DNA from 3 places in the Delftia sp. K82 genome. Region 1 is predicted to be linked to each of the others. Evidence: predicted binding sites of a transcription regulator. Region 1 holds the regulator's gene; each other region holds the start of a gene.
What was found. Region 1 encodes HrcA, which represses chaperone genes, less so after heat shock. Its sites were predicted from a motif close to TTAGCACTCNNNNNNNNNGAGTGCTAA; they were not measured.

Region 1 (4,406 bases):
CGGGCCTCGGCCTCAATTGCAGGAGGCTCTCACCAGTCTCGTACAGGGCGACACCTTGGTAGTCTGGAAACTGGACCGCATTGCCCGCAGTTTGCATGACTTGCTGGCCATTGAGCGGCGGCTCAAGTCTGTAGGTGCTGGTATTCGCAGTCTCACTGAACCCTTGGACACGTCGAGCCCGTTTGGTGAATTTACGTTCCAAGTACTCGGCGCTGTTGCTCAGCTTGAGAGGTCAATGATCAGAGAGAGGGTCATGGCTGGGCAAGCTGCAGCGAGGGCGCGCGGCAAGACCTGGGGGCGGAAACGCTCTATCGATGATGAGGACGTTGAGGTTATTGTGCGGCTCTGGCGTTCTGGTGCGTATCTGCAACCTGAGCTCGCTGAGATGTGGGGCGTGTCTGTTGCTTGCCTGCGAGATGCGATCCACCGCTTTGAGGGTCGGGGCCGTTGGCTGCGTCAATCAGGTCCTTGACCGTTCCGATCCTCAATCTTTGCGCCTACGGTTTGTGCCTCGGTATGGCCGAGGGTTGTAAATCGTAGACTTTGGGTCAAAACTCTGCTGGCTCTTGCGAGATCGCAGCAGAGTTTTTCGTCGGCGACGTGCATTTATCCTCGCAGCGATTCGCGCAGTGATGTACACCGCGGCGGCGCTAGCCAGAATCAGCAGGGCGGCTTGGCTTGAGGTCATGGGGTGCAGGATATCGCATGGCGCCTTCGCCACGCCTGCATGAAAAAGCCCGGGTTCTCCGGGCTGCTTGTTGGGCCTTACATAAGTAAAATCATCACATGCTCGACGAACGTGCCAAGTTGTTGCTCAAAGCGCTGATCGAGCGTTATATCGCTGACGGCCAGCCTGTGGGCTCGCGAACCCTGTCGCGTGCGTCGGGGCTTGAATTGTCGCCTGCCACGATACGCAATGTGATGGCTGACCTCGAAGACCTGGGGTTGATCATCAGCCCGCACACCTCGGCGGGCCGCATTCCGACCGCCCGGGGCTACCGGCTGTTCGTGGACACCATGCTCACTGCAGACCGTGCCGATATCGTGACGCCCGAGCTCGCGCCCGAGCAGCCGCAGAAAGTCATCGCCAACGCCGCCAACCTGCTGTCCAGCCTTTCCCAGTTCGTGGGCGTGGTGCTGGTGCCGCGCCGCACCTCGGTGTTCAAGCACATCGAATTCGTGCGGCTTTCGGAGCGGCGTTTTCTGGTCATCATCGTATCGCCCGACGGTGACGTGCAAAACCGCGTCATCTTCACCGACGTGGACTACTCGTCCTCGCAGCTGATTGAAGCCTCCAACTTCCTCAACAGCCACTACGCGGGCCTGGCGATGGAAGAGGTGCGCGAGCGCCTCAAGGGCGAGGTGGAGCTGCTGCGCGGCGAGGTGGCCACGCTCATGCAGGCGGCCGTCAACATCGGCACGGAGGCCATGACCAGCGCCCAGGAGGACGTGGTCATCGCGGGCGAGCGCAACCTGCTGTCGGTCAGCGATTTCTCCAGCGACATGGGCAATCTGCGCCGCGCCTTCGACCTGTTCGAGCAAAAGACCCAGATCCTCAGGCTGCTGGATTTTTCCAGCCAGGCGGAAGGCGTGCGCATCTACATCGGCGGTGAAAGCCAGGTCGTGCCTTTCGAGGAGCTGTCCGTGGTCAGCGCGCCCTACGAGCTCGACGGCAAGGTGGTGGGCACGCTGGGCGTGATCGGGCCCACCCGCATGCACTACGACCGCATGATCCAGATCGTGGACATCACCTCCAAGCTCGTCAGCAATGCGCTGAGTCACAAGCGCTGAGTCCTGCGGGTTAGGCTCTACAATAGTTGTTTGCCATGGACTGCATCCGTGCTGCCTTGGTGAATCAGGGGCCTTAGCTCATGCTTGGTTAGAGCAGCGGACTCATAATCCGTTGGTGCCCAGTTCGACTCTGGGAGGCCCTACCATCCATTGGTATGAAAAGCCTGCCGCCTTTCCGGGCGGCAGGCTTTTTTGCTGGGCGCACGGCTGCCGCATGGCGGGCCATCGCCCGGTTGCCAGGGAATGCGGTCGCCGGGTTTTTTGCAGAAATATGGCGCTTTTGTCCGGGAGCCCCAAAACCCGCTGCTACAATGCGAAGCGTTGCGGCTGTAGCTCAGCTGGATAGAGTACTTGGCTACGAACCAAGGGGTCGTGGGTTCGATTCCTGCCAGCCGCACCAAAAAACGCAAAGCCCTGAAGTTGAAAGACTTCAGGGCTTTTTCGTTTTCCGCATCTGCATCCCTGAAATGCCAGTCAGGCCTTTTCTGCTTTCGGCAGCACGATGCTGAAGGCGCTGCCCTGGCCGGGCGTGCTTTCTATCTCAAGCCGCCCGCCATGGCGGGCGGCCACGGTGCGCACAAAGGCCAGGCCCAGGCCCACGCCGTCGAGGTGCTGGTGATGGTCCAGGCGCTCGAACGGCTGGCTCAGCCGGGCGACGGCCTGCCCATCCATGCCGGGCCCGTGGTCCCGGATGGTGATGCGGCAATGGCCTGCGTCCTGCCGCAGCAGGCATTGCACCGTGGCGGGGTTTGCCTGATCTGCGCGCGCTCCGTACTTGATGGCGTTGCCGATCAGGTTGACGGCCGCGCGGTGGAGCATGCCCGCATCGCCCAGCACGGGGCATTCCTGTTCGGGCAGGTGGAACTCCAGCTGCACGTGGGCCGCAGAGGCCTGGGCCCAGCAGCTTTCCACGGCCTGGTCCAGCACCAGGCCCAGGTCCAGCCGTTCCCGGCGCAGCGTCTGCCGCTGGGCGCGTGCCAGGTGCACGAAATCGTCGGCCAGTTGCAGGGAGGCCTGGGCATAGCCTTCGATGCGCGGCAGCAGGAGGCCGAGGTCGGGCGCCTGTATGGCGCCGCGCTGCATCTCCAGCAAGGTGATGATGGATGCCACGGGCGCCCGGATGTCGTGCGAGATGAACTGCATGGCCTGGTCGCGCTGGGCCTGGGCGCTGCGCAGATCGCTGATATCGACCAGGGTGATCAGCCAGCCCGTGGTGGGCGGTGCCTCGAAGGTCTGGGTCAGCAGCATCAGGCTGCGTCCCATGGGGTCGCGCCCCTCGCTGCTGGGCGGCAGGCCGTGGGTGGCAAGTGCCTCGGGCGTGAGCAAGGGCTGGCCGGCGGATGCGCCGGCTGCCGTCTCCAGTGCCCGCAGACCATCGAGCAGCCGGGGCAGGGCATCGCCGGCCCTGAGGCCATGCCCCAGGCTGCGCGCATAGGCGTGGGCTGCGGCATTGGCCAGCAGCACATGGCCCTGCCGGTCGCAGACAAAGGTGGGCGAGGGCAGCTGGCGCAGGCTTTCGCTGACGAAATGGTGCAGGGCGCGCAGTTGGCGCGAAGCCTGCTCCACGGCCGCGATGCGCTGGTCCAGCAGATCGCCGCCCAGGCGCAGCGCGGTGGGCAGGCCCTGCCCCTGCAGGTCGCGCAGCTCCAGCGCCAGAAAGCGCGCGGCGGCGCGCAGGCGCAGCCAGCTCCATAGCGGATAGGCCAGGGCCAGGCCCAGCAGGCCGGCTGCAGGCGCCGTCTGCACCTGCCACAGGCGCGGCGCAAGCCCGGCCAGCGAAAGGCAGGCCAGGGCCAGCAGCGCGCAGGCCAGCATGCCGCCCGACGGGCCCAGCCAGGCCAGGGCCAGCAGGGCCAGCAGCACGGCTGCCGCATTGAGCGCGCGGTTGAGCGTGGCCGACGCGGGATGCACATGCGAGCCCTGCAGGCTGCCGTTGAGCACATGGGCCAGCATCTCCACGCTGGAGATGGGCCGCGCGCTGGTGCCCAGCGGTGCGGTGAAGCGGCTGCCCAGGCCGGTGGCCGTCGTGCCGATGAGCACGTATTTGCCGCGGAATGCCGCTGCAGGAATGCGGCCGCGCAGCACGTCGATGTAGGAATAGGTGGTGAAGGGCGAGCGGTCCCTGGCGCCTTGCTCCGGCCTGGCCTGTGCAAAGGCAATGATCTCCTGCTGGCGGCGTTGCCAGGAGGGCGAGTCGGGGTCCATGGGCGGCACGGGCTCCGGGCGGGCGCATGCGCGGCCGTTCTCGCCCACGCAGTGCAGGGCCAGCGCCATGTGCCACCAGGGCTGCTGCGCACTGCCTTCGATGGCATGGAAGCCGCGCACCGCGCCATCGGCGTCCACGGGCAGCTGGGTATGGCCCAGCGCCGCTGCGGCCTGTGCGAAGGCCGGCAGCGGGCCGCTGCCTGGCGCCACGGGCAAGACGGTGCGGCCGCTGCGCTGCAGAACGCGCGCCAGCAGCAGGTCGTCGCCGGGGTAGTCCAGGTCTTCCTCGCTGAGCATCACGTCCAGGCCTATGGCGCGCGGCGGTGCCTGGCTGATGCGTTCCAGCAGGCCAGCGTGCAATGCGCGACGCCAGGGCCAGCGGCCAATGGCGTCGATGCTGGCATCGTCGA
Region 2 (4,406 bases), on a different contig from region 1:
GGTAGTGCCGCCCTGTCTTTGGGCCTTCTGCTCTTGTCCAAGGCAGGTGCTTCCCTGCCGGAGGATCTTTCCAGAGAAGCGGATATGGCCAGTTTGCACGAGGTCTTGACGCTGCTGAGCATCTCCGTAGACCATGAAATAGTCAGCAGACTACTTCGTCGAGAAGATGGGACATCGGGGGCAGGATTCATGCAAAGCCTGCGCGAGCTTGTTCAGCTGAACTCACTCACAGAGCCATTCTCCATGTGATCCTGCACCATGCGTTGAAGATCAAGCTGTACTGTATCTGTGATCAGCTTGATCGACGCCTCGTCCAAGTTAACGCAGTATGCAGCTGCGATGAGCGTCAATGGATGAATTTGCAAGCTTTCGGCCAATGCCTCAATAACGCGAACGCTCGGTATCTGATGGCCTTGCTCAACTCTGCTCATGTGACGCCTGCTGGTTGCCATCAGCATGTCCTCTTGCGTCAAACCGCGCAGGGCACGCAGCTGTCGAAGCGCGTGGCCAAAGTCGGCTCGAGTGGGAACATGTTTGCGAGGCTGCATCGCCTCGATTTCCGCCCAGTGAGACCAAAAAGACCACGACCAACTAGTCTCATCTAAGGTTTTGCTATGTCCCTGCCATCAATCGCAGCCCCCATAGTTTTCCTTGACTTCGATGGGGTGCTGCACCCTGAGTTCTGTCACGAGTCAAAGCACTTCTGCTGCCTGCCGTTGATGGAAGATCTCCTGCGTCAAGCGTCGACATGTTTGGTGGTGATTTCAAGTACCTGGCGCTTGCAAGCGCCAGTTGAGAAGCTTCGAAAGCACTTCTCACCAGACATCGCGGACAGAATTTTGGGCGTCACCCCCCACTATCCCGAGCTGCGTGATGTTCCAAACACTTTGCTGGGCTACCACCGTCAAGCTGAATGCCGGGCTTGGCTGTGGGCTAACAATTCAGCCCACCTGCCTTGGCTGGCAGTGGACGACCGTCCTTGGCTGTTCATGCCATTTTGCGGCTCCCTGTTCGTGACCAACGGCCTCGAAGGCGTTACTGAAGGCGTCGCACCACAGCTTGCTGCTCGCCTTCATCGGCTCACCAGCTGATGACATCCACACTGAAATGTGGCCGCATAGCGCCTGCACTCAGACACCGTGATCTGCTGAAAATTTAATCACAACCTGCGGATAGTTCAACACTCAGTGAGAAGCGGCGGGAAGAGTTCAAAATTCAGAGGGTTTCCAGCCGAGGAGTTCAAAACTGAGAGGCAAAAAGCGTTGTCGAGATAAGGACCTGCGTTCGCCCCGCTGAGCGTGTGAACCTTTCGATATCCCTCAGGGATCTGCCATAGAAGGTGCAAAAAATGCAGCCGCACCGAGGTGATCCAGTGTCGATGTTCACCGAGGGTTGTCTCTGCACATGAGGCAGATCAGGGACTTACATGTACCTGGACCGCCCAGTCTGGACCCGCTGTGACTCTCATAGCGAGTTGAACTTTTCGCAACTCCTGACCTGTCGGAGCCTGGGAGGGCGTCTTACCGACTGATTCGATGCTCCCACAGAGATCCGCTGCTGCGCAGGGCGCAGGGCGCAGGGCGCAGGGCGCAGGGCGCAGGGCGCAGGGCGCAGGGCGCAGGGCGCAGGGCGCAGGGCGCAGGGCGAAGGGCGCAGGGCGCAGGGCGCAGGGCTCGCGAATGTAAGCCATGGGATAGGCACCTCAAAACTTGGCATTTCTCGGCCCTGATCACTCGCCAGGCAAGTTCAGAGTGCAAAAATATTCATTTAAATCAATGACTTACGAAGCGAATCGACAAGAAATTAGTTCAAAACTGAGTGAGAAAAGTTCAAAACTCGGTGGGAATCGACAGGCAGATTGAAAGCCTGCTGGAAAAACTGTAATGCTCTCCCAGCAATATGCGCCCACCGCTGGCAAGCAGGGTTTCCAAAAATCGCTCAGACTAGGCACAAACGACTTTTGGCACTCCAAAAATGAGTGCAACCGTCTGAAAAACCCACGGAACTTTGGCTTTAGCACTCGGTCATAACGAGTGCTAATATGAAGGAATGGAAGAAAGGAACTCTGCAATGACAAACGCCTCCGGCTCCATTGCGACCACCTTGGCACCCGCTAACCCCTGGGCCCTGGTGCCGCCTCTGGGCAATTTGGATGCCTACATTTCCGCGGTCAACCGCCTGCCCATGCTCACCCTTGAGGAAGAGCAGGACTACGCCCGCAAGCTCAAAGAACACAGCGATCTGGACGCCGCAGGGCGTCTGGTGATGTCCCACCTGCGCCTGGTGGTGTCCATCTCGCGCCAGTACCTGGGCTACGGCCTGCCGCACGGCGACCTGATCCAGGAAGGCAACGTGGGCCTGATGAAGGCCGTCAAGCGCTTCGACCCCGATCAGAACGTGCGCCTGGTGAGCTACGCCATGCACTGGATCAAGGCCGAGATCCACGAGTACATCCTCAAGAACTGGCGCATGGTCAAGGTCGCCACGACCAAGGCCCAGCGCAAGCTGTTCTTCAACCTGCGTTCCATGAAGCAGGGCCTGAAGTCCGACGCCGCCATGGCCGAGGACGGCGCCATGCTGCGTGACACGCTGACCTCGGGCGAGATCGACGCCGTGGCAGAGAAGCTCAACGTCAAGCGCGAAGAAGTCATGGAGATGGAAACGCGCCTGGCAGGTGGCGACGTGCTGCTGGACCCCTCGCCCAGCGACGATGGCGAGCAGGCCTTCGGCCCCATCGCCTACCTGGCCGATGGCGCACACGAACCCACGGCCATGATCGAGTCGCGCCAGCGCGACCACCTGGCCACCGACGGCATTGCCATGGCGCTGGATTCGCTGGACGACCGCAGCCGCCGCATCGTCGAGGAGCGCTGGCTCAAGGTCAACGACGACGGCTCGGGCGGCATGACGCTGCATGAGCTGGCCGCCGTGTATGGCGTGAGCGCCGAGCGCATCCGCCAGATCGAGGTGGCTGCCATGAAGAAGATGAAGAAGGCCCTGGCCGAGTTCGCCTGATGGCCTGACGGCCTGGGCTGACAGGCCGCTTCACGACAAACCCGGATAATCTCCGGGTTTTTTATTGCCCGCAGCCTTTGCGGCCCCCACGTACCCCATGCCCGCCAGCGCCATCTCGCCACTACGCCGTCTCTTCGCCAATGCCTTGGCCACCGCCCTGGCTTCGGCCCTGCTGCCTTGCGCTGCCGTGGCGGGCGACAACTGGCCCAGCAAGCCGCTGCACCTGATCGTCGGCTTTCCCGCAGGATCTTCCCCGGACCTCACGGCGCGCGCACTGGCCGAGCCCCTGGAAAAGCACCTGGGCCAGCCCGTCATCGTCGAGAACAAGGTGGGCGCAGGCGGCAACATCGCAGGCGAGCAGGTGGCCCGTGCGCGCGACGGCCATACCTTCAGCGTGATGATCAACGGCAACCTGACGATTGCCCGCCTGCTCAACCCCGCCGTGCGCTACGACCCTGTGAAGGACCTGCAGCCCGTCAGCCTGATCGGCGTGGCGCCCCTGGTGCTGGTGGCTCCGGCCGGCGCGCCCGAGGGCCGCGCCTTCCTGGAGGCCGCGGCCCAGGCTGGCAGCCGCTGGAGCTACGGCTCCCCAGGCGTGGGCACGGTGGGCCACCTGGGCATGGAGCTGCTCAAGAGCCGCTCCGCGCTCAGGCCCGAACACATTCCCTACCCCGGCTATCCGCAGGTGTTCAACGCCATCCAGGGGGGCGACCTGCAGCTGTCCATGCTGCCGCCCGCACTGGCCATGGCCCAGGTGCAGGCCGGCAAGCTGCGCGGCGTGGCCGTGACCTCGGCCGCGCGCAGCCCGCTGGCGCCGGGACTGCCCAGCCTCAAGGAGCTGGGCGTGGGGGATTTCGATCTGGAGATCTGGAACGCCGTGGCCGCGCCCAAGGCCATGCCCGCCGCCCATGTGCAGAAGCTGGCCGAAGCGGTCAGCGAGATCGTGCGCTCGCCCGAGATGCGTGCACGCCTGGCCGCCCAGGGCTGGCAGGCTGTCGGCAGCTCACCCGAGGGCCTGGCCCTGCGCATACGCCAGGACGTGACGGCACTGGGCCGCATCATCCGCGAACAGGGAATCCACGCGCAATGACGTGCTCGATCACACTGCCATGACCGCTGCCCAAGCCTTCACCGAACTCAACGCCTGGCAGGTCATGGCCTGGGGCCTGCTCTTCTTCGGCGTGCTGTACACGACCGGCGGCTGGGGCATGACGGCGCTTACGCGCTGGCTGCAGCGGCGCGGCGTGGGCCGCGTGCTGGACACGCGCCCGCTCAAGCCCGATCAGTTGCGCCGCGAATGGCGCCAGTCGCTGCATTCGGTGCTGATCTTCGGCATCGGCATGATCGTGCCCTGGGGCCTTCTGCAATTGGGGTGGGCGCGGCTGGAGCCC
Region 3 (4,406 bases), 290 kb from region 1:
TGCCGCCCATGCCACCCATGCCGCCCATGTCGGGCATGGCAGGGCCGCCTTCAGCCTTGGGAGACTCGGCGATCATGGCTTCGGTCGTCAGCAGCAGCGATGCCACGGAAGCGGCGTTCTGCAGGGCCGTACGCGTCACCTTGGTCGGGTCCAGGATACCCATTTCCAGCATGTCGCCGTAGGTGTCGTTGGCAGCGTTGAAGCCGTAGTTGCCCGAGCCGTTCAGCACGGCATTGACCACCACCGAGGGCTCGCCACCGGCGTTGGCCACGATTTCGCGCAGGGGCGCTTCGATGGCCTTCATGATCAGCTTGATGCCTGCGTCTTGCTCGGCATCGCCGGTCTTCAGGTCGCCCACGGCTTGCTTGGCACGCAGCAGAGCCACGCCGCCGCCGGCCACGATGCCTTCTTCCACAGCAGCGCGGGTAGCGTGCAGGGCGTCTTCAACGCGGGCCTTCTTTTCCTTCATTTCGACTTCGGTGGCAGCGCCAACCTTGATCACGGCAACGCCGCCAGCCAGCTTGGCCACGCGCTCTTGCAGCTTTTCGCGGTCGTAGTCGCTGGTGGCTTCTTCGATCTGGATGCGGATCTGCTTGACGCGGGCTTCGATTTCAGCAGCTTGGCCAGCACCGTCGATGATGGTGGTGTTTTCCTTGCCGATTTCGATGCGCACTGCCTGGCCCAGGTCTTCCAGGGTCACCTTGTCCAGCGCCAGGCCCACTTCTTCAGCGATGACCTTGCCGCCCGTCAGGATGGCGATGTCTTCCAGCATGGCCTTGCGGCGGTCGCCGAAGCCAGGAGCCTTGACAGCCACAACCTTCAGGATGCCGCGGATGGTGTTGACCACCAGCGTTGCCAGGGCTTCGCCTTCGACGTCTTCTGCAATGATCAGCAGGGGACGGCCGGCCTTTGCCACGGCTTCCAGCGTGGGCAGCAGGTCACGGATGTTGCTGATCTTCTTGTCGAACAGCAGCACGAAGGGGTTGTCCAGCAGGGCAACCTGCTTTTCAGGGTTGTTGATGAAGTAGGGCGACAGGTAGCCGCGGTCGAACTGCATGCCCTCGACGACGTCGAGTTCGTTGGCCAGCGACTTGCCTTCTTCAACGGTGATCACGCCTTCCTTGCCGACCTTGTCCATGGCTTCGGCAATGATGCTGCCCACGGATTCGTCGGAGTTGGCGGAGATCGAGCCGACCTGGGCGATTTCCTTGGAGGTGGTGGTGGCCTTGGATTGCTTCTTCAGCTCTTCCACCAGGGCGGCGACAGCCTTGTCGATGCCGCGCTTGAGGTCCATGGGGTTCAGGCCGGCGGCCACGTACTTGGTGCCTTCGCGGACGATGGCCTGTGCCAGCACGGTGGCGGTGGTCGTGCCATCACCGGCGATGTCGTTGGTCTTGGAGGCCACTTCCTTCACGAGCTGGGCGCCCATGTTCTGCAGCTTGTCCTTGAGTTCGATTTCCTTGGCGACCGAGACACCGTCCTTGGTCACGGTGGGGGCGCCGAAGGAGCGCTCCAGCACCACGTTGCGGCCCTTGGGGCCCAGGGTGACCTTGACCGCGTTGGCCAGGATGTTCACGCCTTCAACCATGCGGGCGCGTGCTTCGCCGCCGAAAACTACGTCTTTTGCTGCCATTTCAATTCTCCGGATTCAGTTGGAAAGTGCGGTTTCGAAGCGCGGATTACTTTTCGACGACTGCGAACAGGTCGTCTTCCTTCATCACCAGCAGTTCGTCGCCATGGACCTTGACGGTCTGGCCGCTGTACTTGCCGAACAGAACGCGGTCGCCGACCTTCACGTTCAGAGCGATCACTTCGCCCTTGTCGTTCTTCTTGCCGGGGCCCACTGCCAGCACTTCGCCCTGGTCGGGCTTCTCGGCGGCATTCTCGGGGATCACGATGCCCGAAGCCGTCTTGGTTTCGTTCTCGAGGCGCTTCACGATCACGCGATCGTGCAGGGGACGCAGGTTCATACCAACTCCTAAATCATCAACAAAGTTGAAACAAAGACTTGCCGGCCCGGCGGGCCGACATTCGAAGCAATGTGGGACAGAGGACTGTTAGCACTCATACCCAACGAGTGCTAATAATAAGGCAATTCGGCCAGGATTCAAGGGGTAGGGTCGATGTGCCGCAAGACGGCACACCCGGTGCGGCACTAGCGCAAGGGCAGGGGCAGATTCACAACCCCCGCTGCCGCTGCCTTGAAGTTCTCCATGACTTCATCGATCGGCTGACCCATCTGCGCATGGACGATGGCGCCGTCCGCCGCCAGGGTGAGCGCAGCGCCCACGGACACGGGATGGCCACCGAACAGGCGATCCAGCACGGACGACATTTCCTGCTTGTGCCGCCGGACCGTTGCCAGGATCTCAGGGTCGGACGAGCCCAGTTCGGCAGCGGCATTGAGAAAGGCGCAGCCCCGAAAGTCGGGCTGGCCGAACCAGCTCCTGAGGGTGGTTGCGAGGGCCTCCAACGCTGGCGAGCCCGCGTCAGTCGCCTGCGCCAGGCTGGCCTGGAACCAGGAAATCCACCGCTCATGGCGGTAGTCGAGGTACGCCCGGATCAGGTCGTCCTTGCTGGCGTACTGGCGGTAGAAGGTGACTTTGCTGACCGACGACCGCTCGATGATCCGGTCCACGCCCGTGGCCCGGATGCCCTCCGCGTAGAAGAGGCCATGGGCTGCCACCAGGATGCGCTCGCGGGGCGGCAATGACTCGAGAGATGGCTGGGAAGTTTTCATGAAGACATTGTAGACAGATCGTTCCACCTCCGTTAGAGTGACGCATGTAGACAGATCGTTCTACATCTCTTCAAAAGGTCACATCATGGAAACTCGCCCACCCCTGCCCCCGTTCTCGCTCGCAAGCGCCGTCCAAAAGGTCCGTTTGGCCGAGGATGGATGGAACACACGCGATGCGGCCAAGGTCGCGATGGCCTATACCCCCGACACGAAATGGCGCAACCGGGCGGAGTTCGCCAACAGCCGCGCCGAGGCCCAGGCCCTTCTTGAGAGGAAGTGGAAGAAGGAGCTGGACTACCGGCTGATCAAGGAGCTTTGGCTGTACGCGGAAAACCGGATCGCAGTCCGCTACGCCTATGAGTGGCACGACGATGCCGGGAACTGGTTCCGGTCATACGGCAACGAGAACTGGGAATTCGAGGCCGACGGTCTCATGCGCCGGCGCTTCGCATGCATCAACGACATGCCCATCCAGGAGTCGGAGCGCAAGTTCCACTGGCCGCTGGGGCGTCGCCCCGATGACCACCCCGGTCTGTCCGACCTGGGCCTGTAGGCAAAGCCCCGGGCCACGTCCCTAGGCAGCCAGCCGCTGCCGCGATGGCCTGGGCGGGGAGGGGCTCCGCCTTACCGACTCAACGCCTTGCGGACCTCCGCCTTACCGACTCAACGCCTTGCGGACCTCCGCCTGAAACGCCTCGCTGTTGCGAAGGCGCAGGTACTCCTGGTATGCGGCCCGATATTCCTGCGTTTCGACTCCGTAGGAGATCGATATCTCCGCATGGCGGTCCAATCCGGCGCGGCGCCAGAGTGCGAGATCGGCGATGACTTCGGCACGGGAAAGCGCTGCGTCCGATGTGGCTGCCAAGGCGTCTTGCGGCTGTGAATGGGCTGCGAAGCAGGTCGAGAAGGCGATGGCCGCAAGCGCCGGCTTCAGGAGGCGTGCGGCTGCAGCAACGGTGGGGGAGAGGGTTGTGTTTGACATGGTTTGACGGATGGGGGTTGGTGGAGCCGGGCCATGGCTTCAGCCGCCTGCTTGGGCAGGTCGCTTGGGCCGCATGTCCCGCAGGGGTGTTCGGTTTCTTTGCTGTGTGGAAAGGGGGCTCCTTTCGGGAAGTGGCAGGTTCAGCGGGCAACGCTGGCGGGCAGACCGTGGCTGGCGGCCGCCACTGCCCTGGAAGGCTCCGGCGTCCAGCCGCCGCCCAGCGCCTTGAAGATCGCGACCGTCGATCGCGCCGACTCCATCCGGGCCTGCGCCTGTGCATCCAGCACGCCCAGCAGGCTTTCATCCGCCTGCAGTACCTCGATCAGGCTGACCACGCCCTTGTCGTAGGCGGCGCCTGCGGCCTGCCGGGCCCGCGTGAGCGCATCCGCACCCCTGGCGAGCACGGCCATCAGCTCCTGCCGCTTGTCCTGAGACACCAGGGCGTTCTCCACTTCTTCCGTGGCGCGCAGTACCGACTGGCGATAGGCGGCAAGGCTTTCCGCCTCCTGTGCCTGCGCCTGTTGGATCTGTGCGTTGATGCGACCGAAGTCGAACAGCCGCCAGCGCAAGCCGCCCACAACGGTTGCCTGCGACGCGCCGGCGCTGAAGAGATTGCCCGCGGAGATGGAGGTGGCGCTGCCGATCAGGCCGCTGATCGACAGCTTCGGGTAGTACTCGGCAATC

Region 2: rpoH (RNA polymerase sigma factor RpoH) is a predicted target of HrcA. The motif match lies at 2,014-2,040, and genes of this name have one in related genera.
Region 3: KDK82_RS00585 (co-chaperone GroES) is a predicted target of HrcA. The motif match lies at 2,058-2,084, and genes of this name have one in related genera.

Annotation. Positions count from the first base shown of each region.
Region 1 is NZ_MYFL01000001.1:418,756-423,161, forward strand. Features, by position in the region: gene KDK82_RS01830 (recombinase family protein) at 1-472, shown strand, start outside; gene hrcA (heat-inducible transcriptional repressor HrcA) at 787-1,791, shown strand; tRNA gene KDK82_RS01840 (tRNA-Ile) at 1,859-1,937, shown strand; tRNA gene KDK82_RS01845 (tRNA-Arg) at 2,115-2,191, shown strand; gene KDK82_RS01850 (CHASE2 domain-containing protein) at 2,266-4,406, opposite strand, start outside.
Region 2 is NZ_MYFL01000003.1:1,168,086-1,172,491, reverse strand. Features, by position in the region: gene KDK82_RS22120 (hypothetical protein) at 1-249, shown strand, start outside; gene KDK82_RS22115 (helix-turn-helix domain-containing protein) at 213-548, opposite strand; gene KDK82_RS22110 (HAD domain-containing protein) at 615-1,091, shown strand; gene rpoH (RNA polymerase sigma factor RpoH) at 2,071-3,015, shown strand; gene KDK82_RS22100 (tripartite tricarboxylate transporter substrate binding protein) at 3,113-4,105, shown strand; gene KDK82_RS22095 (sterol desaturase family protein) at 4,125-4,406, shown strand, end outside.
Region 3 is NZ_MYFL01000001.1:133,609-138,014, forward strand. Features, by position in the region: gene groL (chaperonin GroEL) at 1-1,633, opposite strand, end outside; gene KDK82_RS00585 (co-chaperone GroES) at 1,680-1,970, opposite strand; gene KDK82_RS00590 (TetR/AcrR family transcriptional regulator) at 2,156-2,740, opposite strand; gene KDK82_RS00595 (nuclear transport factor 2 family protein) at 2,826-3,293, shown strand; gene KDK82_RS00600 (hypothetical protein) at 3,396-3,722, opposite strand; gene KDK82_RS00605 (efflux transporter outer membrane subunit) at 3,863-4,406, opposite strand, start outside.